3 regions of the Pseudomonas sp. MLB6B genome follow, and region 3 is predicted to be linked to each of the others. Evidence: predicted binding sites of a transcription regulator. Region 3 holds the regulator's gene; each other region holds the start of a gene.

Region 1 (10,629 bases), 2.1 Mb from region 3:
ACCACCGCCACGCCCGAGTTGTACGACTCGCGCCACGCCGTGCCACCGACCGGGGTCAGCCCTTGCATGTTGGCGAAGGTGGCGACGGCGACCTGGCCGATGACTTTGTCACGACCGTTGGTGAAGTTGGCGAACAGGTTGCCGCTCTGATCGACCGTCAGGCCGGTCAGCTCACCGGTGGAATAGCCATCTTGATCCTTGGCGGTGGTCGCCGAGGCCGCGTTGTACTGCGTGGTGGCGAGCATGTCCAGGCCGACGCCGCCGTCATTGGCGACAGCGCCGTTGCTGGCCCAGGCGCCAGCAGCGTTCTTCGCGGCCGGTACCCAGTTGTCCATCTTGAACGTCTTGTCGGTAGCGATGCTCATGCCGCCCGCGACCGGGCCGGCGGCCATCGAAGCGGTGTCGAGCGAGCCGTCGGACTTGAACGGCAGGGTGTTGACCAGCGGCGTGGTGTTGGTCGGATCGGCCGGATTGCGACCGTTGACCGTGGTGTACATGGTCCAGGCGTTGTTGACCGTGTCGCGCACGAAGTACTGGTTCAGCTGGTGCAGGTTGCCCTGGCTGTCGTACAGGTCGGTGTTGAACGTGTAGTTGTAGGTCTTGACGTCGGACGGGTCGAACGGCGTGAGCGCAGGCGCAGCTTCCGTGGAGTTGAGGTTCAGGGTTTCGCTGACTTTCGACGTGGCACGGGGCGCCAGGTTGCCGGTGTCGATCTTCAGATCGGTCAGCGCGCCGCGTACGATCTGGCCGTTGGCATCGACCGGGTAGCCCTGCAGGGTCGCGCCGGAGGCGTTGACCACCTTGCCTTCCTTGTCGCTGTAGAAAGCGCCGGCACGGGTATAGATGCGCGAGCCGTTGTCGCTCATGGCGAAGAAACCGTCGCCGTCGATGGCCAAGTCCAGGCTCTTGCCGGTGCCGACGATGTTGCCGGTGGTGAACTGCTGCGACACCGCGTCGGTGCGCACGCCGCTGCCGACCTGGGTACGGCCGCTGGTGCCACGCACGGAAGAGGCGTACTGGTCGGCGAATTCGGCACGCGAGGCCTTGAAGCCGGTGGTGGCGGAGTTGGCGATGTTGTTACCGGTGACGTTGAGGGCCTTGTTGGCCGCGTACAGCCCGCTCAGTCCAATATTGAAAGACATTTACTCACTCCTGCCGACGGGGTCGGCCCTCAGATTCCGATCATTTGTACTTTCGACAGGGCAACGCTGCCCATCCCTGCCAGGTTCAACATCATTTCGCTGCCGTTCACGCCCGTAGTGACGCTGTTGACCTTGGCCGGCAAGTTGGTGGTCATGGCCGTGGCCGTGCCCTTGATGTCGGCGGTGGCCTTGAAGCTGTACACACCCGAGGCCACGGCCTGGCCGGCATCGTCGAGGCCGTCCCAGGTGAAGTCGGCCAGGCCGCTGGCCTTGCTGCCCAGGTCGATGCTGCGCACCACATCGCCCTTGTCGTTGTAGACGTCGACCTTCACCGAGGTGCTGGAGCCGGTGACGTTGACCGAGCCGGTCAGCGACTGGCCGGCTTCGACATTGGCCTTGTCGGTCTGCACCACCACGTTGCGCCCCACCAAGGAGGAGGCCTGCAATGCGGTGGAGGACTGGAAGCCCTGGAGAATGCTGTTCACGGAGCTATTGAGCGTCTGCATGCCTTCCAGGCTGCTGAACTGCGCCAGCTGTGCGACGAACTCGCCGTTCTCCTGTGGGTCGAGCGGGTTCTGGTTCTGCATTTGTGTGGCGAGCAGCTTGAGGAACGCGTCCTTGCCCAGCGCGCTGCCGGCCGCACCCGTGCTGCCGTTGGTGGCGTCGGTGCTCTTTTGCAGCGATGTCAGGTAAGCCGAGCCGGTGGTGGCGGTCGTGGTCGTCATGTCGATATCCCAATTACTGACCCAGCGTCAGCACTTTCTGCATCATGGTCTTGGCCGTGTTCATCAACTCGGCGTTGGTCTGGAACGAGCGGCTGGCGGAAATCATGTCGGCCATCTCCTGCACCACGTTGACGTTGGGGTAATAGACGTAGCCGTCCTTGTTCGCCGCCGGGTGGTTGGGTTCGTAGCGGGCCTGCAACTCGCTCTGGTCTTCGACGATGCCGCTGACCTGCACGCCCTGCCCGGCCTGGCCCTGGTCCTCGAACAAAGATTGCCCGGCGCCGCTTTGCGCCTGTTCGAAGGTGGTGGCGAACACCGGATGCCGCGCGCGGTAGGTCTGGTCGATGCTCGACGACACGGTTTCGGCGTTGGCGATGTTCGAGGCCACGGTGTTGAGGCGCGTGTTCTGCGCGCTCATGCCGCTACCGGCGATGTTGAAGACGTTGGCAAGGGACATGGTCACTCTCCGCGCAGGGCCGACACCAGCCCTTTGAATTTGTTGTTGAGCAGGGTGAAGCTGGCCTGGAAGTCGAGGGCGTTCTGCGCGTAGTTGGACTGCTCGACCTGGGCGTCGACGGTGTTCTGGTCGATCGACGGTTGGGTCGGAATCCGATACTTGAGCGAATCGTCGGCGCTGGCCAGGCCTTCGGCCTCGATGTGCCGACCGTTGGTGCGGTTCAGGGCGATGCCGCCGCTGTTCTGCTTGTTCGCTTCGGCCGCCAGCATCGACGAGAAGTCCAGGTCGCGCGCCTTGTAGTTGGGCGTGTCGGCGTTGGTGATGTTGTTGGCCAGCACCTCGGCGCGCTGGGCACGGAAATTCATCGCCTGCTGGTGGATGCCGAGCGCTTTGTCGAAGTTGATGCTCATGTCTGGAACCTGCGCGGGTTGACCGAAGATCGTTTGAGACTGAGATAGCAAGGGTTGTGCCAGATCGGCAAAAGCGTTGAAGTACGTGGGGTCGATGCCAGCAGCGGACGAACCGTCAGCGGGAAAAGCGGCAAAGTGCTGCCGGCTTGGCGGCAAACAGCGGCAAATCGGCGGGATTGCAGCGGGAAAATCAATTTTTTGACGGGGCGTCGATCGACTGGCGTGCTGGCGGTCGAACGCCCATCAACGAAAAAGCCAGCGCATGGGCGCTGGCTTGGAAGATGAAGCGGTTAGCTACTTGGCCTGATAGATGATGCCTGGGCTGCACTGCACCATCTGGAAGTGGTCCGGCAGGCCGTTGAGCGCTTCGGAAGCGCCGAGGAACAGGTAGCCGCCCGGCTTCAACGTGCCGTGGATGCGCATGAGGATGTCCTTCTTCACCTGGGCGGAGAAGTAGATCAGCACGTTGCGGCAGAACACCACGTCGAACTTGCCCAACGCCGCGTAGCTGTCGAGCAGGTTGAACGAACGGAATTCCACGCGGCTGCGGATCGCCGGCTTGACCGCATAGCGCCCTGCCCCCTTGCTGTCGAAATAGCGCTGCAGGCGCTCGGGCGACAGACCGCGAGCGATGGCCAGGCTGTCGTACTCACCGGTGCGGCAGTTGTTCAGCATCAAGCTGGAGAGGTCGGTGGCGACGATCTGCGCGCCCATCTTCAGCTGGCCGAGGTTGCTGCGCTCGAACTCGTCGAGGGTCATCGACAGCGAGTACGGCTCCTGACCCGACGAGCAGGCCGCCGACCAGATGCGCAGGCGTTGGCCGGGGTTGTTCTTGATGAACTCGGGGATGACCCGGTTCTTCATCACCTCGAAGGGGTAGGTGTCGCGAAACCACAGGGTTTCGTTGGTGGTCATGGCGTCGACCACCTGCTCGCGCAAGCCACTGCGCGGCTGGGTCTGGATGCGCTGCACCAGCTCGCTGAGCGACTTGATGCCCTGCTGCTCCATCAGTTTGTTGAGGCGGCTGGAGACCAGGTATTGCTTGTTGTCGCCCAACAAGATGCCACAGGCTTTTTCCAGGAAAACCCTGAATTGCTCGAAATCGGTAGTAGCCGTAGACACTGTCGCCGCCTCATTCTCAATCTTTGACACCGGGGGCCGGACCCCCGGTCGTTTCAGTGCGTCGCCTTGATCCGGTCGACGACCCGCTGGGCGAGGTCGTCAGGCCTGAACTTGGCGAGGAAATCGTCCGCACCGACCTTCTTCACCATCGCCTGGTTGAATACGCCGGATAGCGAAGTATGCAGGACGATGTGCAGCTTTTGCATGCGCGGATCGCTGCGGATGGCGGCGGTCAGCGTATAGCCGTCCATTTCCGGCATTTCGATGTCGGAGATCATCATCAGGAACTCCTCTTCCGGATGCTTGCCCTCATCGAGCATCTTGTGCAGATAGTCCAGCGCCTGACGGCCATCGTTGAGCGCGATCACTTCCACGCCCACCGTCTGCAAGCAGCGGCTGACCTGCTTGCGCGCCACCGACGAATCGTCGACGGTAAGCACCCGCAGCATCACGGCCTTGTCCTGCACCTCGGCGTCGATCACACCTTCCGACACCGCTTCGGAGGTCGGCGCCACTTCGGCCAGCACCTTCTCCACGTCGATGATCTCGACCATCTTGTTGTCCACGCGGGTCACGGCGGTCAGGTAATGGTCGCGACCGGTGCCGCGGGGTGGCGGGTGGATCTCTTCCCAGTTCATGTTGACGATGCGCTCGACCGAGTGCACGAGGAAGCCCTGGGTCTTGGTGTTGTACTCGGTGATGATCACGAAGCTGTTGCACAGCTCTTCTTGCAGACCCGGCAGGCCGGTGGCCATCGACAGGTCAAGGATGGGGATGGTGGCGCCGCGGATGTTGGCCACGCCACGCACCACCGGATGCGACCTGGGCAATAGCGTCAAGGGCGGGCATTGCAGCACCTCGCGCACCTTGAACACGTTGATCCCGTAAAGCTGTGCGCCGTTGAGGCGAAACAGCAGCAGCTCGAGACGATTCTGCCCGACCAGCTGCGTGCGCTGGTTGACCGAATCCATTACACCCGCCATGCCCGACTCCTTCACACCTGATGCCCTGATACCAAGTCGGCACGGGCTTTGCTTTTTTGAGCGTCATGCCTATGAAAACGACAAATTTCCGACGACTGACGCGGCTGACCACCTTGCTGGCGGCTCTGTGCCTGTGGGCACCCGGCGCCAGGGTGCTGGCGCAGGCGTTTACCTCGCCTGAACAACTTATCGGCGTGACTCAGGGATTTCTTGAGTTCAAGGTCGAGGATTATCTTGCGAGCACGCAAACCCCCGGACGCTACGAGGTGGCGGTCAACACGCTCGACCCGCGCTTGCGCATGCCCGAGTGCAGCCAGGCCCTCGACGCATCGCTGGAAAGTCCGGCGACACCCATGGGTCGTGTCACCGTGCGCGTGAGCTGCGCCGGCGGCGGTCCGTGGACGGTGTTCGTGCCCGCCACGGTCAAGCTGTTCCGCGACGTGGTGGTGATGGTGCGCCCGCTCAAGCGCGAAAGCGTGGTGGGCGAAGGCGACGTGGCCCTGCGCGAGCGCGATGTCGGCAGCCTCGGCCAGGGCTTCATCACCGAACTGGACCAAGTGGTGGGCATGAAGCTGTTGCGGCCCACCGTGCTCGACCAGGTGTTGACGCCGCAGCATTTGGAACAGGCCGAATTGATTCGCAAGGGCGACCATGTGGTGATCATCGCGCGCAGCGGCACCTTGAGCGTGCGCATGCCGGGCGAGGCTTTGAGCAAGGGCGGCCTGGCCGAACAGATCCGTGTGCGCAACCTCAATTCCAAACGGGTGATCAAGGCGCGGGTGACGGCGCCGGGGCAGGTCGAAGTGGCAATGTAAGTGGCGATATCGGACCGGTGGGGATGACGCCAGGGCCAATGGGCTGGCGCTAGCCTGAGGCCTTTCTTAAACTGTGCGGCACCGCACACCGTGGGCTCGCCGATGGGCGGCCGTGCAGTGGTGCCTAAAGTTTTTCCAGGGGTGGCCGAAAACAAGGCAAGCGTCCATATCCCCAGAGGTTTTCGATCATGGTCATTGATTTCAATCGTTTGAACAATCCGCCGGCCGTGGCCGGCGGAACCCGCAGCACCGCCGCCACCGGTCCTGCCGAAAAACCAGCGGTCGCCGACCAGGCCAAGGCCAGCAGCGCCAGTGGCGAAGCGGTCCATCTCAGCCAGGAGGCGCAACAGTTGAAGACCATCACCGACAAGCTGCGCGATCAGCCCGTGGTGGACAGCGCGCGCGTAGCGCAGCTCAAGCAGTCCATCGCCGATGGCAGCTATCAGGTCGATGCGGGCCGTGTCGCCAGCAAGATGCTCGATCTCGAGAACCAGCGTTGAGTCCACTCCGCTGATTCGAAGGGTATGGCCTGTGTTTCACCTGACCTGAGCTGCATTGGACGGCTCCGGCACGCAGCGACGCGAGCGCACCCTCGGCGCAAGCAGTGCCGGCAGCACCGCGCGCGGATGCGGCAGATTCGAGCGAGATCGATTTCACACAGGACCTAGCCATGCACGACACCACCCTGCTGCACCTCATCGAAGACGACATCGCCCCCGCCCAAGAACTGCTCGAGCTGTTGCAGGGTGAAGCGGTGGCCCTGCATGGGCGCGACATGGCCGTGCTGGAGACGATCCTGGCGCGCAAGCAGTCGCTGATCGTACTGCTCGAACAGCACGGCCGCCGCCGCACGCAACTGCTCGCCGAGCTGGGCCTGTCGGCCGATCGCCAGGGTGTGCAGGCCTTGGCCGCGCAATCGGCCCAAGGCGAGGTGATACTGCAACGGCTCGATCTGCTCGGCGAACTGCTCGACGCTTGCCAGGAGGTCAACCAGACCAACGGCCGGATCATCCAGGTGCAGCAGCACATCACCAGCAACCAAGTACGCATCCTCATGGGTGGCGACTCGCCCTCCCTGTACGACAGCCGTGGCGGCACCTCGCCCATGGCTCGACGCCGGCCGCTCAGCCAGGTGTGATCAGCCCCCTATCAAGCCGCCCTCCATACTGGCAAAATGCCGCGACCTGGATGTGACGCTTTTTGCCTGGAGATAGTTAACCCGTGTTCAATGACGCCGATGCTCCACAGCCACCCAAAGTGCTGGCCACCCCTTTGGAGATCAACGCCAACCTGCGCCAACTGCTCGACAGCCACGACCCCCTGATTCTTACCTTTCCCGAACGCGACCAGCGCTTCCAGAGCTACGTGGTGCACGTCGACAAGGACAACGATGTGTTGGCATTGGACGAGCTGATGCCCCGCGACGGCGAACGCTACATCGAGAACGGCGAGCCGTTCCGGGTCGAGGGCTTCCATGACGGCGTGCGCGTGGCGTGGGAATGCAACCACCCCCTGAGCATCACCGAGATCGACGGCCATCGTTGCTACCGTGGGCCTCTGCCTAGCGAAATCACCTACCACCAGCGCCGCAATGCCTTCCGCGCCGCGCTGAAGCTGTCACAACTGGTGGATGTCGTGCTCGACGGTAAGCACCTGCGGGGCGACGGGCCGCTGCGCGGCAAGCTGCTGGACATTTCCGCGACCGGGTGCAAGCTGCGCTTCGAAGGCGATGTGGAAAGCCGTCTGCAACTTGGTCAGGTGTACGAGCGTATGAAAGCCGGCGCCCCGCTGGGCCTGACCGAAACGATGGTGGAGCTGCGCCACCTGCATTTCGAAGAGCGCATCAACACCACCTTTGCCGGCGTGCGCTTCCACAACCTCAGCGGCCAGGGCCAGCGCCGGGTGGAAAGTTTCGTGTACCAACTGCAGCGCGAGGCGCGGCGGTTCGACAAAGACGATTACTGAGTCCGGTTCGCAGAGGACGCTGCCTGGACAGGCGCAGCGCCGCCTCCCCTGTTGGAGCGGCCGGTTCGGTGCTCCGATCGGTCGCGATGGTCGGCAACGCCACCTTCACTGTTGGAGCGACTCGAGTCGCGATAGTCGGCAACGCCACCTTCACTGTTGGAGCGACTTGAGTCGCGATGGCCGGCAACGCCGGCCCAATGGCGCTGACCAAAATTACCCAGGATTGATGCGGTGCCTAGGTTGGAGCCGCGACGGGCGGTAACGCTGCCCTGGGTCAGACGCCATGCTCTGCCTGTCGATGGGTATGGTGGTCATTGGGCCGGCGGTGCCGGCGATCGCGGCTCAAGCCGCTCCCACAGATCAGTGCACTCCTGGGGCGTACGCGCACCTCGAAGCGAGCAGCCGATTCAGCCGTGCCCCAGGCTCAGTCGTTCCCTGCAAGCCTCCTCACCACTCCCTTCACGGTTTACCAGCGACTTTTTCCTCCACGCCCTGCGCTTCCTGCGCCTGCTCTGCGCCCTCTTCCTCCTCGGTATCCTCCGCCGCCACCGGCGCCTGCATCACATCCTGCACCGTCTGCTCATCGACCCGCGGATCGAGCGCCGCCGACAGCGGCGAACTGGTTGCCGGCATGGCCACGTGGCTGAGCGGCGCATCTTCGACCTGATGCAACCCGGTGACCGCCTGCGGCCGAATGCGCCATACCAGCACCAGGGCGAAGAAGGCGAAGAAGGCATAGAGCATCTGCGTCCCGAACAGCTTGATCAGCACGCCCGCAGCCAACGGCCCGATACTGGCGCCGACGCCGTAGGTCACCAGCAACATGGCCGTCAGCGACACGCGCCGCTCGCTTTCCACGTGGTCGTTGGAGAACGCCACCGCCAGCGGATACAGGCCGAACTGCAGCAACGAGATCAAGAAGCCCATGCCGAAGAGGATCTCCAGCGGCACCGCCGGGAAGATCGCCAAAGGCAACGCCGCTACCGCCAGGCCCACCGCCACACTGCGGATCAATACGGCGCGGTCGTAGCGGTCGGACAACCAGCCCAGCGGCCACTGCACCACTAAGCCGGCGAAGATGCAGCAGCCCATGAACAGACCGATCTGCTCGGTGCTCAGACCCTGGCTGCTGGCGTACAACGGCGCCAGGCCATAGAACGCGCCGACGATCAGCCCCGCACCGAGCACGGTCGACAGCGACTGCGGCACGCGCTTGATGAAGAACAAGGGGTCCATCGGTGCCGGGCGCAGGGGCGCCGGGTGGATGCGCCGGGTCATGGCCACCGGCACCAGGCACAGGGCGAAGCACATGGCGACCAGCATCAACAGTTCCAGACCCAGTTGCGGGTGCACCACTAGAATCAGCTGGCCGAGTACCAGGCCCAGGTAGGAAGCGATCATGTAGCAACTGAACACCGCACCGCGCTGCTTGGCGTCGGCCTGTTCGTTGAGCCAGCTCTCCAGCACCATGTACTGGCACATCATGCCCAGACCCACCACCACCCGCAGCCCGACCCAGGCCGGTAGCCAGTCGGTCAGGCCGTGGCCGAGCACGGCGGCGCCGACGATACCGGCACAAGTGGCATAAGCGCGGATATGGCCGACCCGGGCGATGAGCCGGTGGCCCACCTTGCCGCCCAGGGCCAGGCCGAAATAGTTGGCCGCCATCAGCGCACCGGCCCACAGGCTATCGGCCTGGTCGGCCGCCAGGCGCAAGGCCAGGTAGGTGCTGAGCAGACCCGAGCCGATCAGCATCATCAGCGCGGCGAAGTACAACGAGCGAAAAGACTTCCAGATATGGCGCATACGTCCCGGGCGGGCTCCCTGGTCTGGTGGAGTACAGCTGGCAAGCTTAAACCCGCTTCCCCACTTGGCCCCAGGAAAAGGTGCCAAGGCGGCGCAGCGAGTCAAGAGGTTGTCGTAGTCGGGCCGGTCCGACCCACAGCGCGCCTGCTTCAGCCGGCTGCGGGCATGAAGCGCTCGGCAAGCGGGGCTGGACAGCGGCACAGCGTTCGATGGACAGCGGAGCCGACAGTTCCCGGGAAGCAAAGGCAAGTAGAAAGCGATCAGGGCATTGGTTTCGGTAGCAGCTATGGAAGCGGAGCATGAGCGGACCTTGCTCCAGTAGCTGGCGATCACAGCCCGCGGCGGTTGAACGGCGTGTCTTTGGCCTCCCCTCTCACTCGCGCAAGGTCAGCCCATTGGCCGGCAGCGGCAGCGCGGTCTTATAGCGCACCTGCTTCAGGGCGAAGCTGGAGCGGATGTTCGCCACCCCCGGCAGCCGCGTCAGGTAGTCGAGAAAGCGTTCCAGGGCCTGGATGCTCGGCAGCAGCACGCGCAGCAGGTAGTCCGGATCACCGGTCATCAGGTAGCACTCCATCACCTCGGCGCGCTCGGCGATGGCGTCCTCGAAACCGTGCAGCGACTGCTCCACCTGCTTCTCCAGGCTCACATGGATGAACACGTTGACGTCCAGCCCCAACACTTGCGGTGACAGCAGGGTCACCTGCCGACGGATCAGTCCCGACTCTTCCATGGCCCGTACCCGGTTGAAACAGGGCGTGGGCGAGAGGTTCACCGAGCGGGCCAGTTCGGCGTTGGTGATACGGGCGTTTTCCTGAAGGCTGTTGAGAATGCCGATATCGGTGCGATCGAGTTTGCGCATGAGACAAATTCACCGGTTTTTTGTGGTTGTGCAGAATGTTTATCTGCGCCACCGCCGAAAGGCAACGAACATCAGAGAAATATTCTCCGGCCAGCCTTCTACCCTATTAGCAAGACGGATCGGCCCGCCAAACCGTAATCCTGTTCACTCAGTCGTGGGAGCGACTTCAGTCGCGAAGGGCTGCAACGCAGCACCAACGAGCATGACACCCGACTCGACCGAACAGCATCACGCCAGGACCGCGCCCCTTCGCCCCCGCTTTCCAGCTCACAACAACAATGACCCGAGCGAGCGTGAACCCGATGAACGACTACGCCCCCCTGCGCCTGCACGTGCCCGAGCCTA
Region 2 (10,629 bases), 520 kb from region 3:
CGCGCAGGGCTACGTTGTAGAGCAGTTCCTTGTCCAGACGGTCCTTGATGTTGCGGCTGGTGACGAACTTGCCTTCCTTACCGCAGAACGGCGAATCGTTGACCTGGAAGGTCATGGAAACCGTTGGCTCGTCGACGGTCAGCGGCTTCATGGCCTCGACGGCGGTCGGGTCGCACAGGGTGTCGGAGATGAACAGCTCGTCGAAACCGCTGATGCAGACGATGTCGCCGGCCTGGGCTTCTTCGACGTCCACACGGTGCAGACCATGGTGGCCCATCAGCTTGAGGATACGGCCGTTGCGCTTCTTGCCGTCGGCATCGATGGCGACCACCGGGGTGTTCGGCTTGATGCGGCCACGGGCGATGCGGCCGACGCCGATGACGCCGAGGAAGCTGTTGTAGTCCAGTGCGGAGATCTGCATCTGGAACGGACCGTCACGGTCGACCGCCGGGGCAGGCACGTGGTCGATGACCGCTTGGTACAGCGGGGTCATGTCTTCGGCCATGGCGGTGTGGTCCAGACCGGCGATGCCGTTCAGGGCCGAGGCGTAGACGACCTGGAAGTCCAGCTGCTCGTCGGTGGCGCCGAGGTTGTCGAACAGGTCGAAGATCTGGTCTAGCACCCAGTCAGGACGCGCGCCCGGACGGTCGACCTTGTTGATCACGACGATCGGCTTGAGGCCGGCTTCGAAGGCCTTCTTGGTCACGAAGCGGGTTTGCGGCATAGGGCCGTCTTGCGCGTCGACCAGCAGCAGCACGGAGTCGACCATCGACATCACACGCTCCACCTCGCCACCGAAGTCGGCGTGGCCGGGGGTGTCGACGATGTTGATGTGGTAGCCGTTCCAGTTGATGGCGGTGTTCTTCGCCAGAATGGTGATGCCGCGCTCTTTTTCCTGGTCGTTGGAGTCCATGACGCGCTCGTCGTTGAGCTCGCCGCGCTCCAGGGTGCCGGACTGACGCAGGAGTTTGTCTACCAGGGTGGTCTTACCATGGTCGACGTGGGCAATGATGGCGATGTTACGCAGATTTTCGATCACAAAAGCATCTCGAGCAGAGGATTCGGTTGCCGCCAGCTTAGCGGCCAAATATGAAGCGATATGACTCAGTGGGCCCGTTGGTCGGGAGGGCGATGGCGGATGCTGCCGCCATACAGCCCTGGGGTCTTATGCCGGACGATAAACACGCACATTGGCATGTCCCTCACTGAGCAGGTGGTGTGCGTGCAAACGGCTCATCACACCCTTGTCGCAATAGAGCAGGTACTGACGGGTCTCGTCGAGCTGCTTGAAGCGACTGTTGATTGCGTAGAACGGCATGGCCTGCACCTCGATGCCGTCGATTTCCAGCGGCTGGTCTTCCAAGGCGTCGGGGTGGCGGATGTCGATGACGATCTGGCCAGGCAATACCTGGGCCACTTCCTCGATCTCGATGTCCTTGCCCAGCTCGTCGATGACGTTGTCGATCGAGACGAAGCGGGCACGCTCCAGCGCGCTGTCGAGCACGGCCATGTCGAAATGCTGTTCTTCGTGGACGACCCGGTCCGGTTTGGCGCGGGTGGTCGGGTTCACCGAGATCACGCCGCAGTACTCGGGCATGTGCCGGGCGAAGTCGGCGGTGCCGATCTGGTAGGCGGTATCGATGATGTCCTGCTTGTGGCTGGCCAGCAGCGGGCGCAGCACCAGCTTGTCGGTGGCCTGGTCGATCACCGAGAGGTTGGGCAGGGTCTGGCTGGAGACCTGGGAAATCGCCTCGCCGGTGACCAGCGCATCGATCTCCAGACGGTCGGCGATGCGGCTAGAGGCGCGCAACATCATGCGCTTCAAGGTCACGCCCATGTAACGGTCGTCGACCTTGCCGAGAATCTCCCCCACCACTTCCTCGAACGGCACGCTGATGAACAGCACGCGCTGGCTGCTGCCGTACTTCTTCCACAGGAAATGCGCGACTTCCATCACGCCCAGTTCGTGGGCGCGGCCGCCGAGGTTGAAGAAGCAGAAATGTGTGACCAGGCCGCGGCGCATCATCTGGTAGGCCGCCACGGTGGAGTCGAAGCCACCGGACATCAGCACCAAGGTCTGCTCCAGAGCGCCCAGCGGGTAGCCGCCCATGCCCTGGTGCTGGCCGTGGATGATGTACAGGCGCTGGTTGCGGATTTCGATGCGCACCAATACTTCGGGGTTCTTCAGGTCGATGCCGGCGGCGCCGCACTGCTGGCGCAGCTGGCTGCCGACGTAGCGATCGACGTCCATGGAACTGAAATCGTGGTGGCCGCCGCGCTTGCAGCGCACGGCGAAGCGCTTGCCGGCCAGCAGGTGGCCGAAATGCGCGCGGCACTTGGCGACGATGTCGTCGAAGTCGCCCAGCGGGTATTCCTCGATGCGCAGGCAATGGGCGATGCCCGGCGTGCAGCTCAGGCGCTCGATCATTTCACGCAGGACCTTCTCGTCCTCGAGGCGGGTGACCACTTCGAGATTGTCCCAGACACCCTCCACCACCAGCTCGGGATCGAGGTCCTTGAGCACGGCGCGGATGTTCTTCGCGAGCTGGCGGATGAAGCGCATGCGCACCGGCCGGCTCTTGATGGTGATTTCTGGGAAGACTTTGACGATCAGTTTCATGGTCACAGGGCGCGATGGGCTCACCGAAAAATGAGGGGCGCGGATTATATCGGAAATGTTCCGATGTTTGAGCATTTTTTGCACAAAATCTGTTTGCGCATGACTGAAGGCCCCGTGCAATAAGGACTCTGTAGGCGACCGGCCGGCGCTCCGGTTCAGTCGCGATGGACCGCGCAGCGACCCCGAACGCCCCAACCTCCTTATGACAGGAAATACATGTGCTGCCAGAGTTGGGGCCGCGTTGCGGCCCATCGCGGCTGAAGCCGCTCCTACAGTCGCACTACATTGGTGCATACAGCGCGTTTCTTGCCTCGAATAGGTGCGCTATTGACGGCCCATGTACTTGTAGATGCCCCAATCCGCCGCCTTTTATCCCGCCCTCGCCATTTTTGGGCACTGGCATGCAAATTGCTCCCTTGTGAGGCAGGTAAGCTTGGCCGACTATCCGTGCCCGGCAACACCCTTTTCCAGGTCGCGGCCAACCGCGTTCCAGACCCACCGGAGGACAGCATGTCGAAGTCGGTTCAACTCATCAAAGATCATGACGTCAAATGGATTGATCTGCGTTTCACGGACACCAAAGGCAAACAGCACCACGTCACCATGCCGGCTCGCGACGCGCTGGAAGACGACTTCTTCGAAGCTGGCAAGATGTTCGACGGCTCCTCCATCGAAGGCTGGAAAGGCATCGAAGCCTCCGACATGATCCTGCTGCCGGACGACACCTCCGCCGTGCTGGACCCGTTCACCGAAGAGCCGACCCTGATCCTGGTCTGCGACGTGATCGAGCCGTCCACCATGCAGGGCTACGACCGCGACCCGCGCGCCATCGCCAAGCGCGCCGAGGAATACCTCAAGACCACCGGCATCGGCGACACCGTGTTCGTCGGCCCGGAGCCGGAGTTCTTCATCTTCGACCAGGTCAAGTTCAAGTCGGACATCTCCGGCTCGATGTTCAAGATCTACTCCGAGCAAGGCTCGTGGATGACCGACCAGGACGTCGAAGGCGGCAACAAGGGCCACCGCCCTGCCGTCAAAGGCGGCTACTTCCCGGTTCCGCCGTGCGACCACGACCACGAAATCCGTACCGCCATGTGCAACGCCATGGAAGAGATGGGCCTGGTCATCGAAGTGCACCACCACGAAGTGGCCACTGCCGGTCAGAACGAAATCGGTGTGAAGTTCAACACCCTGGTCACCAAGGCCGACGAAGTCCAGACCCTGAAGTACTGCGTGCACAACGTGGCCGATGCCTACGGCAAGACCGCTACCTTCATGCCTAAACCGCTGTACGGCGACAACGGCTCGGGCATGCACGTGCACATGTCGATCTCCAAAGACGGCAAGAACACCTTCTCCGGCGAAGGCTATGCCGGCCTGTCCGACATCGCCCTGTACTTCATCGGCGGCATCATCAAGCACGGTAAGGCTCTGAACGGCTTCACCAACCCGGCCACCAACTCCTACAAGCGCCTGGTGCCAGGCTTCGAAGCGCCAGTGATGCTGGCCTACTCGGCCCGCAACCGTTCCGCTTCGATCCGCATTCCTTACGTGTCGAGCCCCAAAGCCCGCCGTATCGAAGCGCGCTTCCCGGACCCGGCGGCCAACCCGTACCTGTGCTTCGCCGCACTGCTGATGGCCGGCCTGGACGGTATCCAGAACAAGATCCACCCAGGCGACGCCGCCGACAAGAACCTGTACGACCTGCCGCCCGAAGAGGCCAAGGAAATCCCACAGGTCTGCGGCAGCTTGAAAGAAGCCCTGGAAGAGCTGGACAAGGGCCGCGCGTTCCTGACCAAGGGCGGCGTGTTCTCCGACGACTTCATCGATGCCTACATCGAGCTGAAGTCCGAAGAAGAGATCAAGGTCCGCACCTTCGTCCACCCGCTGGAATACGACCTGTACTACAGCGTTTGATGCGCTAGACGCCAGGCGTCGACACGTTCGTCCACAACGGCCTTCTTCGGAAGGCCGTTGTTGTTTCAGCTGTCAGGCATATGGGAAGGCTCCTACAAAAGCGCTCTGGAAGAACCAGGCACACTCGATGGCCCACCACTCGAGGAAGCCTTTCATGCGTTCCATCACCCTTACCTTGCTCTTGGTCCTCAGCCTGTCCGGCTGTGCCTCTTCGAGCAAACCCAAGACCCCGCTGGACATCCTGCTCGACACCATCGAAAACCGCTTGGCCCTGGCCGACGGCGTAGCCCTGCTCAAGTGGGACCAGAATCTGCCCGTGCAAGACCTGCCGCGCGAGCAGCAGATCCTGACCCAGGTCCGCGAAGCAGCTGCCGACCATGACCTCGACGCACAGCGGGCGGCAGGCTTCTTCGCCGACCAGATGGAAGCCGGCAAGCTGGTGCAGTACGCCCTGCTCAACCGCTGGGAACGCGAGCAACGGGCGCCGGATACGCCGCGCCTGGACCTGAAGAACGCGCTACGGCCCCAGCTCGACAACCTGCAGCATCAGCTACTCGCCGGCCTGCAACGCTTCGATCGGCAACGGCCGGGCGACTGCAAGCGGGTGGTGGCCGATGCGCTGGCCGAACGTGCAGGCACCGCACTGCATCAACTGGCCCTGCAACGCGCAGCGGGCAGACTTTGCGACCCTCTCTGAAACAAAGCCCTATATTGGTGCACACTAGGGTGCATGACCGGGGCAGACGGTCCACTTTGTTCCATCGACCGCCTGATTCCCGGTCCGAATCGCCCGCTTTCAGGGCCTGAGTCAGAAAATACCGCTTCTTTTCAGAGCCTTGGTTTGTTTCTTGCATTTTGCAGCTGCATGCCGAGCCTCTGCGCTCCTACCCTGGCCCGATCGGGGCATCACGCGCCCAATGCGCCCGCACTGCGGTAATAGAGGTCACCCTTGCCATGACCATCAGCGACGCGCAGCACCGACTGTTGCTGGACAACCTGACCACCGCCACGCTGCTGCTCGATGCCGAACTGCGCCTGGAGTACATGAACCCGGCCGCCGAAATGCTGTTGGCCGTCAGCGGTCAGCGCAGCCATGGGCAATTCATCAGCGAGCTGTTCACCGAATCCGCCGAGGCCCTCAGCGCCCTGCGCCAGGCGGTCGAGCACGCGCACCCGTTCACCAAACGCGAAGCGCTGCTGACCTCGCTCAACGGCCAGAGCATCACCGTCGACTATGCCGTGACGCCCATCCTGCACCAGGGCACCACCCTGCTGCTGCTCGAAGTGCACCCGCGCGACCGGTTGCTGCGCATCACCAAGGAGGAGGCCCAGCTGAGCAAGCAGGAAACCACCAAGATGCTGGTGCGCGGCCTGGCCCACGAGATCAAGAACCCCCTGGGCGGCATCCGCGGCGCAGCGCAGTTGCTGGCCCGCGAGCTGCCCGAAGACGGCCTTCGCGACTACACCGACGTGATCATCGAAGAGGCCGACCGCCTGCGCAACCTGGTCGATCGCATGCTCGGTTCGAACAAACTGCCCTCACTGTCGATGACCAACATCCACGAGGTGCTGGAGCGCGTGTGCAGCCTGATCGACGCCGAAAGCCAAGGTGGCATCACCCTGGTGCGCGACTATGACCCGAGCCTGCCCGACGTGCTGATCGACCGCGAGCAGATGATCCAGGCGGTGCTCAACATCATGCGCAACGCCATGCAGGCCATCGGCCACAAGAACGAGCTGCGCCTGGGCCGCATCAGCCTGCGCAGTCGCGCCATGCGCCAGTTCACCATCGGCCATGTGCGCCACCGTCTGGTGGCGCGGGTCGAGATCACCGACAACGGTCCGGGCATTCCCGCCGAACTGCAAGACACCCTCTTCTACCCTATGGTCAGTGGGCGCCCGGACGGCACCGGGCTGGGCCTGGCCATCACGCAGAACATCATCAGCCAGCATCAGGGTCTGATCGAATGCGAGAGCCATCCCGGCCACACCACCTTTTCGATATTCCTGCCGCTGGAACAAGGAGCCACCGCCTCATGAGCCGAAGTGAAACCGTCTGGATCGTCGACGATGATCGCTCCATCCGCTGGGTCCTGGAAAAAGCCCTGCAACAGGCCGGCATGGCCACCCAGAGCTTCGACAGCGCCGAAGGCGTGATGGGCCGCCTGGCCCGCCAGCAACCGGACGTGATCATTTCCGACATCCGCATGCCGGGCACCAGCGGCCTCGATCTGCTGGCGCAGATCCGCGAGCAGCACCCGCGCCTGCCGGTGATCATCATGACCGCCCACTCCGATCTGGAGAGCGCCGTGGCCTCGTACCAGGGCGGTGCCTTCGAGTACCTGCCCAAGCCGTTCGACGTCGACGAAGCCGTGGCCCTGGTCCAGCGCGCCAACCAGCACGCCCAGGAGCAGCAAGGCCTGGCCGCGCCGCAACCGCTGACCCGCACGCCCGAGATCATCGGCGAAGCGCCGGCCATGCAGGAGGTGTTCCGCGCCATCGGCCGCTTGAGCCATTCCAACATCACCGTGCTGATCAACGGCGAGTCCGGCACCGGCAAGGAGCTGGTGGCGCACGCCCTGCACCGCCACAGCCCACGCGCGGCCTCGCCGTTCATCGCGCTGAACATGGCGGCGATCCCCAAGGATCTGATGGAGTCGGAGCTGTTCGGCCACGAGAAAGGCGCCTTCACCGGCGCGGCCAACCTGCGCCGCGGCCGCTTCGAGCAGGCCGACGGCGGCACCTTGTTCCTCGACGAGATCGGCGACATGCCGGCCGACACCCAGACCCGCCTGCTGCGGGTGCTGGCCGACGGCGAGTTCTACCGCGTCGGCGGCCATGTGCCGGTCAAGGTCGATGTGCGCATCATCGCCGCGACCCACCAGAATCTGGAATCGTTGGTGCAGGCAGGCAAATTCCGCGAAGACCTGTTCCACCGCCTGAACGTGATCCGCATCCACATTCCGCGCCTGGCCGACCGCCGCGAAGACATCCCCGCCCTGGCCCGCCACTTCCTCGCCCGGGCGGCCCAGGAACTGGCCGTCGAACCCAAGCTGCTCAAGCCCGAAACCGAGGCCTTCATGAGCAACCTGCCATGGCCGGGCAACGTACGGCAGATGGAGAACACCTGCCGCTGGATCACCGTCATGGCCTCGAGCCGCGAAGTCTTGATCGGCGACCTGCCGCCCGAGCTGCTCAACCTGCCGCAGGACGCCTCGCCCGTGACCAACTGGGAGCAGGCGCTGCGCCAGTGGGCCGACCAGGCCCTGACCCGTGGCCAGACCAGCCTGCTGGACAGCGCCGTGCCCAGCTTCGAGCGGATCATGATCGAGACCGCCCTCAAGCACACCGCCGGCCGGCGCCGCGACGCTGCGCAACTGTTGGGCTGGGGACGCAACACCCTGACCCGCAAGATCAAGGAACTGGAAATGAACGTCGCCGGTGGTGAAGAGGACGACGGCGAGGAGCACTGAAGCAACGCGGTCTTTCTGAATTCATCGGCGCCGTAAGGCCGATGCGCTAGCATGTGGCTCCCGCCCAGGAGGCCGCATGCCCGATACCACCCGCCACCTGCACCTGCCCAACGGCTTGCGCGTGACCCTGCGCCACGCGCCGCACCTCAGCCGCGCCGCGGCGGCACTACGGGTGCGCGCCGGCAGCCACGACGCACCGGGGCGTTGGCCAGGTCTGGCGCACCTGCTCGAACACCTGCTGTTTCTCGGCACCACACGCTTTCCATTACCCGACGGTTTGATGCGCTTCGTCCAGGGTGTGGGTGGGCAGGTCAACGCCACCACGCGCGAGCGCACCACCGATTTCTTTTTCGAAGTGCCCTGTCCGGCCTTTGCCGGGGCATTGGAGCGCCTGTGCCAGATGCTCGCCGAACCAGAGCTATGCGAAGCGCGGCAACTGGCCGAACGCGAGGTGATCCACGCCGAGTTCATCGCCTGGTCGCGCGATGCGCAGGCGCAGCGCCAGTTCGCCTTGCTGCAAGCGCTGTCGCCGCGCCATCCGCTGCGCGGTTTCCACGCCGGCAACCGCTATACCCTGAACCTTCGGGCGCCGGCCTTCCAGCAGGCCTTGCAGCAGTTTCACCAGCGCTTCTATCGCGGCGCACAGATGACCTTGAGCCTGTGCGGCCCGCAGCCTCTGGACGCGCTGCAAGCATTGGCCGAGCGGTTCGGCAGCCTGTTCGCACCAGGCCCGGCCTACGATCAGGCCGCACCACCAGCGTTGCTCGACGGGCCGCTGCCGACACCGACGCCCCTCGCCCAAGGCTTGCTGCTGGCCCACGAAGGGCTTGGCCCAGGCGCCGAGCAGGCCGTGGCGCTGTTATGCAGCCACTTGAACGAGCCGCACCTCGGCGGCTGGCTGGCCACCTTGCAACAACGGCATTGGCTGCGTGGCTGCCAGACCCAACCGCTATACGCCTTTGCCGGCCAGGCGCTCTGGCATGTGCAACTCGATGCGTGTCCGAACGCACCCGCCGAGCAGGTGCAACACGCGCTGCACGACTGGTTGGCTTGGTTGCGCGAAATGCACCCCACCCAACTCGACGCGCAGTACGGCGCGCTACAGGCACGCAAGGGCCTGACCGCCAGCGCCTTGCAATGGGCCCGCAGCGATAGCGGCGGCCTGCCGTTCACCGGGCTCGATGCCGATGGCTTCGCGGCGCTGGCGCGCCTGCTCGACGGCCTGCCCGATCGTGCGCGGGGACACTGGCAACTGCCGCCGCCCGAACCTCTGTTGCTCGATACCTTGCCCGAGGCGACCATCCCCCCGTCGGCCGACACCCTTGCGCACGCAGCACTGCACATCGACCCCATCCTCCCCGCCCAGTGCCACTTCGCCAGCCTGCGCCTGCGCTGGCGCCTGCCCGCACCGGCGCTCGCCTTGACCGTCGTTCTGCAACGGGCACTGGCGCCCTTGCAGGCCCGCGCCGAGCGTGCTGCGGTCGCTCTGCGCTTCGACGGCGTGGGCTTTTTTCTGGACTTGGCGTGCAGCGGCCCGCCCGCTGCCGTGATCCGCACCACGGCCCTGGCACTGGCGACCCTGCGCCAGCCCGCCGTCGAGGCCTGGCAGGCGGCGCCTGAAGACACGCTGCCGCCGATGCCGATCCGCGCCCTGCTCGCACAGTTGCCCCAGGCAGTCGGCGGCGCATCACTGCCGCCGAACGACGACGCACCGGCCAGCGTGACCGCGCTCGAAACGCTATGGGCCGCCGCGCGCTGGCAAGGTCAGGCCACCGGCTTCGATCCCGACGGGCTGCGCGCGCTCAACCATGCGCTGCATGCCGTGCCTGGCCAGCCGACCGTCCACACCTTGCCGCCGCCCAGCCAACACCGCCGCTGGTCGCCATGGCTCGCTGCCAGCGGCGAACACGCGCTGCTGCTGTTCTGCCCGGTCGACCCTGTGTGGCAACCCGCCGCGCGCCTGCTCGGCCATCTGCTGCAGGGGCCGGTGTACCAGCGCCTGCGCGTCGAATTGCAGCTGGGCTATGCGGTGTTCAGTGCCTTTCGTCAGGTCGAGGGCGTGGCCGGGCTGTTGTTCGGCGTGCAGTCGCCCCAGACCGAAGTCCGGCAAATTCTTGTACACCTGCAAGCAGTGCTGAGGGCTGGCGTGACGCTGACCCCGGCAGCCCGCCAAGACCTGGTGGCACAGTTCGAACCCTCCCACATGCCGCCCGAAGACCTCGCCCACCATGCCTGGCAGGCTTACCTGTCAGGCGAAGCCAGCGATCTCGGGTGGTTGCGGGCAGCGATCGGCGGGCTGGAACAAGGCGACCTCGACGCCCTGCTGGCCGCCCTGCTCGATCCTGCCGCCCCCTGGCTGTGCCTGGCCAACCGCCCAGCCCCCGACCCTAGCTGGCTGCGACCGATTGTTACCTAGGCTGCAAGAGGCCTTATCCAATAATTAACCGTTTAGAACAGACATTTCTTGTAGGATATCTGCCTCAAGGTTGTGGGAACCTCGCGCTCCAATAGCCACCCAATGACTGGCGACACCTCGCCGCCCCCTTTCCAAGGAGTACGCCCATGTGGACCAAACCTGCCTACACTGACCTGCGCATCGGTTTCGAAGTGACCATGTAC
Region 3 (10,629 bases):
GAGCAGACGGATCAAGCGCACCAGTACGCCCATGGCGATCGGGTCCTGTCCGACGAAGGGTTCGTCGTACATGAGGATCTGTGGGTCCAGGGCGATGGCCCGAGCCAGCGCCACCCGGCGCTTCATGCCACCGGACAGTTCGTCCGGGCGCAGGTTGATGGCGCCGCGCAGACCGACGGCCTGCAGCTTCATCAGGACGATGTCGCGGATCATCTCTTCGGGCAGCTCAGTGTGCACACGCAAGGGAAACGCGACGTTCTCGAACACGTCGAGGTCGGTGAACAACGCACCGCTCTGGAACAGCACGCCCATCTGCTTGCGCGCATCGAACAGGTCGGCGCGCGACAGGCTCGGTAGGTTCTGCCCGGCCACCCACACTTCGCCCTTGGCCGGACGCAGCTGTGCGCCCATCAGGCGCAGCAGCGTGGTCTTGCCGCAGCCCGAGGGGCCCATGATGCCGGTCACCTTGCCACGGGGAATGCGTATGTCGACGTTGCTGAAAATACTGCGCGAGCCGCGCTGGAAGGACAGGCCCTTCAACTCGACCGCGTAGGCGCTATCCCCACTCATCTAGACTCCTTGCGATACAGCCCAGTGTTCATGGACGCGCGTCCTCATCAGGAAGACACAAGCGTCGCGGGCGGGCCGGTTAGCCGCGAACTATACCACCGCGCCGAAGCCCTTCCCAAGGCTACTGCCCGAGCATTCAGGCTATCGACAGTAAGGGAAAGTTTCAGTCTGACGATCAAAGGTGAGGGTTTTGTGCATTGCAGCTATAATCGCCGCCTTTCCCGCAAGCCATACGTTTCGACCATGAGCCAATCCAGCGAGCTAATCCATTCCGCCCAGCGCACTTTGCGTCTCGAGCTTGAAGCCGTGCAGGGCCTGCAAGCCCGCATCGATGGCGAATTCGTGCGTGCGTGCGAACTGATCCTGGCCAGCAAGGGCCGTGTGATCGTGCTGGGCATGGGCAAGTCAGGGCACATCGGCAGCAAGATCGCCGCCACCCTCGCCAGCACCGGTACCCCTGCGTTCTTCGTGCACCCGGCCGAAGCCAGCCACGGCGACATGGGCATGATCACCCGCGACGACGTGATCCTGGCCCTGTCCAACTCTGGTACCACGGCCGAAATCGTCATGCTGCTGCCGCTGATCAAGCGCCTCGGTACGCCCCTGGTGAGCCTGACCGGCAACCCGCAATCGACCCTGGCCCTGTCCGCCGCCGCCAGGCTCGACGCCCGCGTCGAGCACGAAGCCTGCCCGCTCAACCTGGCGCCGACCTCCTCCACCACCGCAGCCCTGGTGCTGGGTGACGCCCTGGCCATCGCACTGCTCGAAGCGCGCGGCTTCACGGCCGAAGACTTCGCCTTCTCGCACCCGGGTGGCGCCTTGGGCCGCCGCCTGCTGGTCAAGGTCGAAGACGTGATGCACGGCGACAGCGCGCTGCCGGTGGTAGAGCGTTCCACCCTGCTCAAGGACGCGCTGCTGGAAATGTCGCGCAAGGGCCTGGGCATGACCGTGGTGCTGGAAGCCGATGGCACCCTGGCCGGCATCTTCACCGACGGCGACCTGCGCCGTGCGCTGGACGGCAACATCGACGTGCACGCCACGCCCATCGAGGCGGTGATGACCTCACACAGCAAGACCGTCACTGCGCAGATGCTCGCGGCCGAGGCGCTCAAGCTCATGGAAGACTACAAAATCAGTTCACTGGTGGTGGTGGACGCCCACGATCGCCCCGTCGGTGCGCTCAACATGCACGACCTGCTGCGCGCTGGAGTAATGTGATGAACCCGGATCTGTTGCAACGTGGCAAAGCGATCAAGCTGGCCGTCTTCGATGTCGATGGTGTGCTTACCGACGGTCGCCTGTACTTCCTCGCCGACGGCAGCGAGTTCAAGTCGTTCAGTACCCTCGACGGGCAAGGCATCAAGATGCTGCGTGCCAGCGGTGTGATGACCGCGATCATCACCGGTCGCTCCAGCCCGGTCGTGGAACGGCGCGCCCGCAACCTGGGTATCGACCACCTGTTCCAGGGCCGCGAAGACAAGCTGGTTGTGCTCGACGGCTTGCTAGCGGAACTGAACCTGAACTATGAACAGGTTGCCTACCTGGGAGACGACCTGCCCGACCTGCCGGCGATTCGCCGCGTCGGCCTCGGCATGGCGGTGGCCAACGCCTCGCCATTCGTGCGTCAGCACGCCCGCGGCATCACGCTCGCGCGCGGCGGCGAAGGCGCCGCAAGGGAGTTCTGCGAACTCATCATGCAGGCCCAGGACACGTTGGACACTGCCCACGCCCATTACCTGTAGAGCTGCACATGTTTAGCAAAAAAGCCAAGAACATCGTTCTGTTCAGCGTGATCGCCGCCCTGCTGGGCGCCGTGGGCTACTGGAATCTGAGCCCGGAAAGTTTCCTCGACGACACGCCACAGGCGCAGGTCGACGAGAACGCGATCGACTACTATGCGATCAACGCCCACAGCGTGCAGTTTCTGCCCGACGGCAAGCGCCAGTACGAAATGACCGCTGACAAGATCGAGCACGTCAAGGCCAGCGAAGTCACTCTGGTGACCCAGCCGGACCTGCAGATGTACCGCGGCACCGCCTTTCCCTGGCACATCCAGAGCGAGCACGCCGAGGTCAATCCCGATGGCACCGAGGTGGAACTGATCGATTCGGTCAGGATCGCCCGCACCGATGAAAAGAACCGCGACACGCTGATCACCAGCAGCCGCATGACCGTGTTCCCGCAGAAGCAATATGCGCAGACCGAGCAAGCCGTTAGAATCGACGGCGCCGGTGGCACCACTACGGGCACAGGCATGAAGGCGTACTTGAAAGACGGCAGGATGGACCTGCTGTCCAACGTAAGAGGACAGTATGAGGCTCGTTAAAACCCTTCCCCTTTTGCTCAGCCTGAGCGCAGCACTGGGTAGCGCGAGCGCTTGGGCCCTGCCGACCGATCGCGACAAGCCGATCCGCATCCAGGCCGACAACGCGCACCTGGACGACAAGCAAGGCGTGGCCACCTACACCGGCGATGTCATCATCACCCAGGGTTCGATGATGATCAAAGGCAATACCGTGACCATCACCCGTGCGGCGTCCGGCGACATCGACGTGCTCACTTCGGTCGGCAACCTGGCGTATTTCGAGCAGCAACAGAGCGCAGCCAAGCCTGACAAGATGAAAGGCTGGGCAGTGACCATCCAGTACCAGGCGCAGAAAGACCTGGTCGTGCTCACCGATCGCGCCAAGGTGGAAAACGAAGGCAACACCACCGAAGGCGAGAAGATCGTCTACAACACCAAGTCCCAGATCGCCACAGCGGGCCGTGGCGGCAACGTCACCGCACCGCGCCAGCGTATCGACATGGTGATCCAGCCGAAGAAGAAGGCCGAGTGATGGCAACCCTCAAAGCCCAACATCTGGCCAAGAGCTATAAAAGCCGGCAGGTCGTTCGCGACGTCAGCCTGTCCATCGACAGCGGTCAGATCGTCGGCCTACTCGGGCCCAACGGCGCGGGCAAGACCACCTGCTTCTACATGATCGTCGGCCTGGTCCAGGCCGATCAGGGTCGGGTGCTGATCGACGATCTCGACGTCAGCCACCAGCCCATGCACGGCCGCGCCAAGGCCGGTATCGGCTACCTGCCACAGGAAGCGTCGATCTTCCGCAAGCTGTCGGTGGCCGACAACATCATGGCCATCCTCGAGACCCGCAAGGAGCTCGACGGCGACGGCCGGCGTCAGGCGCTGGAAAGCCTGCTGCAGGAATTCCACATCACCCACATCCGTGACAACCTCGGCATGAGCCTGTCGGGCGGTGAGCGTCGCCGCGTGGAGATCGCCCGTGCGTTGGCGACCGCGCCGAAATTCATCCTGCTCGACGAACCTTTCGCCGGGGTCGACCCGATTTCCGTGGGCGACATCAAACAGATCATCCATCACCTCAAGGCCAAAGGCATTGGCGTGCTGATCACCGACCACAACGTACGTGAAACGCTCGACATCTGCGAAACGGCATACATCGTCAACGACGGTCAGCTGATCGCCGAGGGCGATTCGGCTACCATCCTGGCCAACGACCTGGTGAAAGAGGTCTACCTGGGACACGAGTTCAGACTGTGAATGTTCGGCGGGCGTGCCCGCCGCATTGATCGAGGCTGGATCGCACTTTATTTGACACAGCGCCCTAGGCAAACGTTACAGTTTCAGGCATACAACTTGCTTAAAATTGGCGCCGCGGCGCCCTCGTGTAGTGGATGGCGCTTGCGCGCCGGCGAACAAGGTAATTAGCCCCAGCCATGAAACCATCGCTCGTCCTAAAAATGGGCCAGCAACTGACGATGACCCCGCAGTTGCAACAGGCCATTCGTCTGCTCCAGCTTTCCACTCTGGATCTTCAGCAGGAAATCCAGGAGGCCCTGGAATCCAACCCGATGCTCGAACGCCAGGAAGAAGGCGAAGACTTCGACAACAACGATCCCATGGCCGACAACGCCGAAAGCAAGCCTGCCAGTGAAGCGCACGACACTTCCTTCCAGGAGACCACCACCACGGTCGAGAACCTCGAAGAAGGGGATTGGGGCGAGCGCATTCCCAACGAGCTGCCGGTCGATACGGCCTGGGAAGACATCTATCAGACCAGCGCCAGCAGCCTGCCCAGCAACGACGACGACGAGTGGGACTTCACCACCCGCACCTCGGCCGGGGAAAGCCTGCAAAGCCATCTGCTGTGGCAGCTCAATCTGGTGCCGATGTCGGACGTCGATCGCATGATCGCCGTCACCCTGATCGACAGCATCAACCCCCAGGGTTACCTGGAAGACTCCCTCGAAGAAATCTGCGAGGGGTTCGATCCCGAACTGGACATCGAACTCGACGAAGTGCAGGCGGTGCTGCACCGCATCCAGCAGTTCGAACCTGCCGGCATCGGCGCCACGAGCCTGGGCGAGTGCCTGCTGCTGCAACTGCGCCAGCTGCCGGCCAATACGCCGTGGATGGCAGAGGCGCAGCGCCTGGTCAGTGACTTCATCGACCTGCTCGGCAGCCGCGACTACAGCCAGCTGATGCGCCGCATGAAGCTCAAGGAAGACGAGCTGCGCCAGGTCATCGAGCTGGTGCAAAGCCTCAACCCGCGCCCGGGCTCGCAGATCGAGTCAAGCGAACCCGAATACGTAGTGCCCGACGTCATCGTGCGCAAGGACAACGAGCGCTGGCTGGTGGAACTGAACCAGGAAGCGGTGCCGCGCCTGCGGGTCAACGCGCAGTACGCAGGCTTCGTGCGCCGCGCCGACACCAGTGCCGACAACACCTTCATGCGCAACCAATTGCAGGAAGCGCGCTGGTTCATCAAGAGCCTGCAAAGCCGCAACGAAACGCTGATGAAGGTGGCCACGCAAATCGTCGAGCACCAACGTGGTTTCCTCGACCTGGGCGACGAGGCCATGAAGCCGCTGGTCCTGCACGACATCGCCGAAGCCGTGGGCATGCACGAGTCGACCATCTCCCGGGTCACCACGCAGAAGTACATGCACACGCCGCGCGGTATCTATGAGCTGAAATACTTCTTTTCCAGCCACGTCAGCACGGCCGAAGGCGGCGAATGTTCGTCCACGGCAATCCGCGCGATCATCAAGAAACTGGTGGCGGCGGAAAATCAGAAAAAGCCATTGAGTGACAGCAAGATCGCTGGTTTACTGGAGGCTCAAGGCATCCAGGTAGCACGTCGCACCGTCGCCAAGTACCGCGAGTCGCTGGGCATCGCGCCCTCCAGTGAACGCAAGCGGCTGATGTAACGCCTGGATGTGCCACAGCGTTTCAGTGGCAGGTGCAACACCTGCCTCTTTATGCACGGCAATAAGGAGAAGCTGTATGCAAGTCAACATCAGTGGACACCATGTAGAAGTCACCCCACCCCTGCGCGATTACGTGGAGCAGAAGCTCAAACGTCTGGAGGGTCATTTCGACAAGATCACCAACGTGCAGGTCATCATGAAAGTCGAGAAGCTGCAGCAAAAAGTCGAAGCGACGCTGCAGATTCCTGGTGGTGAAGTGGTTGCCAACGCAGAACACGAAGACATGTATGCAGCGATCGATGCGCTGGCTGACAAGCTTGATCGCCAACTGAAAAAACACAAGGAAAAACAGCAAAGCCTGCTGCAAGGCGCAGCGGCCCGCTGACACCCCCCATCCATGATCCGACTTGAAACCATTCTGACCCCCGGCCGTTCGCTCGCGAACGTGCCGGGCGGTAGCAAGAAGCGCGCCCTGGAAAAGGTCGCCACCCTCATCGCCGAACAGGTGCCGGAACTGGAGATGCACGACATCTTCGAAAAACTGGTCGCCCGTGAAAAACTGGGCTCCACCGGTTTCGGCAACGGCATTGCCATTCCTCATTGCCGCCTGCCCGGTTGCACTGCACCGGTCAGTGCCCTGCTGCACCTCGATGCCCCTATCGACTATGACGCCATCGACGGCGCCCCGGTGGACCTGCTGTTCGTGCTGCTGGTCCCGGAAGCGGCCACCGATGCCCACCTCGAGCTGCTGCGCCAGATCGCCAGCATGCTGGACCGCAAAGAAGTACGCGAACGCCTGCGTGCGGCCACCACCAGCGAGGCCCTGTACCAGGTTGTCCTGGACGTTCAGAACGAGGCCTGACCATGCGCCTGATCATCGTCAGCGGTCGCTCCGGCTCCGGCAAGAGTACCGCCCTGGATGTACTGGAAGACCACGGCTTTTACTGCATCGACAACCTGCCGGCCGGCCTGCTGCCGCAACTGACGGAAAACGTCCTGCTCAAGGCTGAGTTGCAGCAGCCCAAGGTGGCGGTGTCCATCGACGCACGCAACCTGCCGGGCCACCTGTCGCGCTTTCCCGCCCTGCTGGAAGATGTTCGGTCAAAGCACATCCAGTGCAACGTCGTGTACCTGGACGCCGACGAAGACATCCTGCTCAAGCGCTTCTCCGAGACCCGTCGTCGCCACCCGCTGACCACTGCGGACCGTTCGCTGGCCGAAGCCATTCGCGTGGAAACCGATCTACTTGGCCCGATCGCGGATTTGGCCGACCTCAAGATCAACACCAGCAACCTCAACCTGTATCAATTGCGCGACTCGCTCAAGCTGCGCTTGCTCAACCAGCCCGAGCCTGGCACGGCGTTTCTGGTCGAATCCTTCGGTTTCAAGCGAGGCATGCCGGTCGACGCCGATCTGGTGTTCGACGTGCGTTGCCTGCCCAACCCTTACTGGAACTGCGAGCTGCGCGACCATTCCGGTCTCGAGCAGCCGGTGATCGACTATCTGGCCGCGCAACCCGATGTCGAGGAGATGTTCCAGGACATCTCCAGCTACCTGCTCAAATGGCTGCCACGCTTCGCCGCCAGCAATCGTGCCTACGTCACCATCGCCATTGGCTGCACCGGCGGCCATCATCGCTCGGTCTACCTCACCGAACGCCTCGGCGCCCTTTTGCAACAAACCCTGAAAAATGTCCAGGTTCGCCATCGCGACCTCTAGCCCACAGGATCCACCCTCCAATGCCCGCCCGTGAAATCACCATCGTCAACAAGCTCGGCCTGCATGCCCGGGCCGCCGCCAAGTTCGTGGGTGTGGCCGGGCGTTTCCCCTGCCAGGTAAAGGTAGGACGCGCACCCGACAAGCTGGTGGACGGCAAGAGCATCATGGCCGTGATGATGCTGGCTGCTGGCAAAGGCACCCAAGTGCATTTGCACACTGAGGGTGAGCAAGCGGACGAGGCATTGGCAGGCTTGGTGGAACTGATCGAGAACAAGTTCGACGAAGGAGAGTAGACCGCCCTCCCCGCACCTGCTTCGATCCTCAGGACATCGCAGTATCCATCACCATCATCAGGCAGAAGCCGAGACATAGCCCCAAGCTGGCCAGGCGGTGGTGCCCATTGCTGCGCGATTCGGGAATGATTTCCTGGGTGACCACCAACAGCATGGCGCCGGCCGCGCATGCCAGGCCCAGCGGCAATAGCAGCTCGGCGACATTGACCAACCAGGCGCAGACCACTGCCGCCACAGGCTCGACCAACCCGGAAGCGGCACCGATCAGAAACGCCCTGAAGCGCGACATGCCCGCCCCAGCCAAGACCAAGGCGATCACCAACCCTTCAGGCACATCCTGCAAAGCGATGCCCATGGCCAGGCTGTCGGCGTCGGGCATGCCGCCGCCGGCGGAGACGCCGATGGCCATGCCCTCCGGAATGTTGTGGGCGATGATGGCGATCACGAACAACCAGATGCGCGCCGCGATCACCGGGTGAGTGCCGTTGCCCACTAACGCCTCGGGTGAGGCGCCAGAGACCTTGAGGTCGACCAGAAACAGGCAGAGTGCTCCGCCCAATAGACCGAAGCTGATCAAAGCGCCAGCGCCCCAAGGGCTGTAGCCGATCGACTGCGCCGCTTCCAGCCCTGGAATGATCAACGAGAACGCCGTAGCGGCCAGCATCACGCCGGCGCCGAAGCCCAGCAGTGTGTCGGCCAGCGCCACCGGCATGCTGCGCACCACCAAGACCGGTACCGCGCCAAGTGCAGTACCCAGCGCGCACAGCGCACCCCCTTCGAGCGCACGCAGCATGCGTGGCTCGAGCTCCAGCCAGGCGATGCCCCGCGCGACCAGCAGCGCAGTGCCGACCAGCACCAGCAAGATACCCAGCGCTTGCCTGAACAGGCGCACGCTACCGACCGACATCACCTGTGAGCGCATGGGCGATCTGCTTATCGAGTGGCTTCGAGGTAACGACGCTCGACTTCCTGCCAGTCGATGACGTTGTAGAAGGCACCGATGTATTCAGGACGGCGGTTTTGATACTTCAGGTAGTAGGCATGCTCCCATACGTCCAGGCCCAGGATCGGCGTATTGCCATGCATCAACGGGCTGTCCTGGTTACCGCTGCTTTCCACCACCAGCTTTTTCTCCGGGGTGACGCTCAGCCAGGCCCAGCCACTGCCGAAGCGGGTCAGCGCAGCCTTGGTGAACGCTTCCTTGAAGGCTTCGAAACCGCCCAGTTCGGCCTTGATGGCTTCGGCGACCTGGCCGACCGGCTCACCGCCGCCGTTGGGCGACATGACGGTCCAGAACAGGCTGTGGTTGGCATGGCCACCACCGTGGTTGGTGACCGGACCGCGCAGGTTCTCGGGCAGTTGCTTGACCGCAGCGACCAGTTCCTCGACCGGTTTGTCGGCCCACTCGGTGTTTTCCACGGCGGCATTCAAGCCGTTGACGTAAGTCTGGTGGTGCTTGGTGTGGTGGATTTCCATGGTCTGCGCATCGATGTGCGGCTCGAGCGCGTCGTAGGCGTAAGCGATTTTTGGCAATTCGTAAGACATGTCAGTGAATTCCGTAGGCAGGGGTTGTGGAGGTCACGTCCGGCTGAGCGCTCAGCTCGCTGGCCACGGCCGCATTGCGATTGAGCAATCGTTCGGTACGAGGGTATTGACCGTATTCGGCGATGAAATTCAGCAATTCTATGTAGGTTCTGGCGCTATGGCGCAAAACAGCGTCGCGTAGCGGCTGCGACAGACGCAGATCCTGGCTGGCCTGCAACAGGCGCTGGTGCGCCGAGCACAGGTAGTCGGCACTCTCATGGGGCTGGTTCAACGCCAGATGCAGGTCGGCCAGGTTGTGGTGGGCGATGACGAACACCGCCACCGCTTCGTCGACGTCATGCCAGCGCTCGAACAGCACCTGGGCCAGGGCCAGGGCTTGCAGATAGAGCTCCCGGGCATCGACCAGATCGCCCTGCTCGAACAGCGCGTTGGCGTGTTGCGTGGTGCGTTTCCAGTGCAGCATGACGAACCTCCTCGGCGCGGCGGGTCAGAGACCGCCGGCAGTCAGTTTTTCCGGGTCCAGCAGGGTTTGCAGCTGGTCGCGGGACAGGTCGGTGTGTTCGAGCGCCACCTCGATGATCGGCCGCCCTTGCTTGTAGGCGGTCTTGGCGATCTCGGCAGCCTTGAGGTAGCCGATGATGGGGTTGAGCGCCGTCACCAGGATCGGATTGCGCGACAGCGCTTCCTTGAGCTTGGCGTCATTGACCGTGAAGCTGCTGATGGCTTTGTCGGCCAGCAGGCGACTGGTGTTGGCCAGCAGCTCGATGCTTTCCAGCAGATTGCGGGCGATGACCGGCAGCATCACGTTCAGCTCGAAGTTGCCCGACTGCCCGGCAACGGCGATGGTGGCGTCGTTGCCGATGACCTGCGCGGCGACCATCGCCGTGGCTTCCGGAATCACCGGGTTGACCTTGCCCGGCATGATCGAAGAGCCCGGTTGCAGGGCTTGCAGCTCGATTTCGCCAAGGCCGGCCAGAGGGCCGGAGTTCATCCAGCGCAGGTCGTTGGCGATCTTCATCAGGGCCACGGCAGCGGTCTTGAGCTGGCCCGACAACGCTACGGCGGTGTCTTGCGAGCCGATCAGAGCGAACAGGTTGGCGCCGGGCACGAATTCTACGCCCGTCAAGGTGCTCAGCTCGCGAGCGAAACCTGCGGCGAACTCGGGGTGGGCGTTGATGCCGGTGCCGACCGCAGTGCCGCCCTGAGCCAAAGCCTGCAATGCCGGCAAGGTGGACTCGATGTGCGCTTGGGCGCCCTTGACCTGCGCAGC

Evidence for each region. The regulator sigma-54, encoded in region 3, starts transcription at its own class of promoters, with help from an activator protein. The targets are predictions, from matches to a motif close to ANTGGCATNNANNTTGCTNT.
Region 1: flgB (flagellar basal body rod protein FlgB) is a predicted target of sigma-54. The motif match lies at 2,779-2,798, and genes of this name have one in related genera.
Region 2: glnA (glutamate--ammonia ligase) is a predicted target of sigma-54. The motif match lies at 3,016-3,035, and genes of this name have one in related genera.

The regions. Positions count from the first base shown of each region.
Region 1 is NZ_CP199313.1:2,358,179-2,368,807, reverse strand. Features, by position in the region: gene flgE (flagellar hook protein FlgE) at 1-1,142, opposite strand, end outside; gene ACSMEV_RS10450 (flagellar hook assembly protein FlgD) at 1,172-1,867, opposite strand; gene flgC (flagellar basal body rod protein FlgC) at 1,881-2,324, opposite strand; gene flgB (flagellar basal body rod protein FlgB) at 2,327-2,734, opposite strand; gene cheR (protein-glutamate O-methyltransferase CheR) at 3,029-3,856, opposite strand; gene ACSMEV_RS10430 (chemotaxis protein CheV) at 3,910-4,839, opposite strand; gene flgA (flagellar basal body P-ring formation chaperone FlgA) at 4,905-5,654, shown strand; gene flgM (flagellar biosynthesis anti-sigma factor FlgM) at 5,843-6,154, shown strand; gene ACSMEV_RS10415 (flagella synthesis protein FlgN) at 6,325-6,792, shown strand; gene ACSMEV_RS10410 (flagellar brake protein) at 6,876-7,619, shown strand; gene ACSMEV_RS10405 (MFS transporter) at 8,079-9,425, opposite strand; gene bkdR (Bkd operon transcriptional regulator BkdR) at 9,799-10,284, opposite strand; gene ACSMEV_RS10395 (3-methyl-2-oxobutanoate dehydrogenase (2-methylpropanoyl-transferring) subunit alpha) at 10,587-10,629, shown strand, end outside.
Region 2 is NZ_CP199313.1:355,217-365,845, forward strand. Features, by position in the region: gene typA (translational GTPase TypA) at 1-1,039, opposite strand, end outside; gene thiI (tRNA uracil 4-sulfurtransferase ThiI) at 1,166-2,620, opposite strand; gene glnA (glutamate--ammonia ligase) at 3,131-4,537, shown strand; gene ACSMEV_RS01460 (chorismate mutase) at 4,692-5,234, shown strand; gene glnL (nitrogen regulation protein NR(II)) at 5,492-6,577, shown strand; gene ntrC (nitrogen regulation protein NR(I)) at 6,574-8,010, shown strand; gene pqqF (pyrroloquinoline quinone biosynthesis protein PqqF) at 8,087-10,426, shown strand; gene pqqA (pyrroloquinoline quinone precursor peptide PqqA) at 10,573-10,629, shown strand, end outside.
Region 3 is NZ_CP199313.1:4,455,323-4,465,951, forward strand. Features, by position in the region: gene ACSMEV_RS19685 (ATP-binding cassette domain-containing protein) at 1-570, opposite strand, end outside; gene ACSMEV_RS19690 (KpsF/GutQ family sugar-phosphate isomerase) at 814-1,788, shown strand; gene ACSMEV_RS19695 (KdsC family phosphatase) at 1,788-2,312, shown strand; gene lptC (LPS export ABC transporter periplasmic protein LptC) at 2,321-2,896, shown strand; gene lptA (lipopolysaccharide transport periplasmic protein LptA) at 2,883-3,407, shown strand; gene lptB (LPS export ABC transporter ATP-binding protein) at 3,407-4,132, shown strand; gene ACSMEV_RS19715 (RNA polymerase factor sigma-54) at 4,309-5,802, shown strand; gene hpf (ribosome hibernation-promoting factor, HPF/YfiA family) at 5,879-6,187, shown strand; gene ptsN (PTS IIA-like nitrogen regulatory protein PtsN) at 6,200-6,664, shown strand; gene rapZ (RNase adapter RapZ) at 6,667-7,521, shown strand; gene ACSMEV_RS19735 (HPr family phosphocarrier protein) at 7,542-7,814, shown strand; gene ACSMEV_RS19740 (ZIP family metal transporter) at 7,843-8,736, opposite strand; gene ACSMEV_RS19745 (superoxide dismutase) at 8,748-9,359, opposite strand; gene ACSMEV_RS19750 (hypothetical protein) at 9,361-9,822, opposite strand; gene ACSMEV_RS19755 (class II fumarate hydratase) at 9,847-10,629, opposite strand, start outside.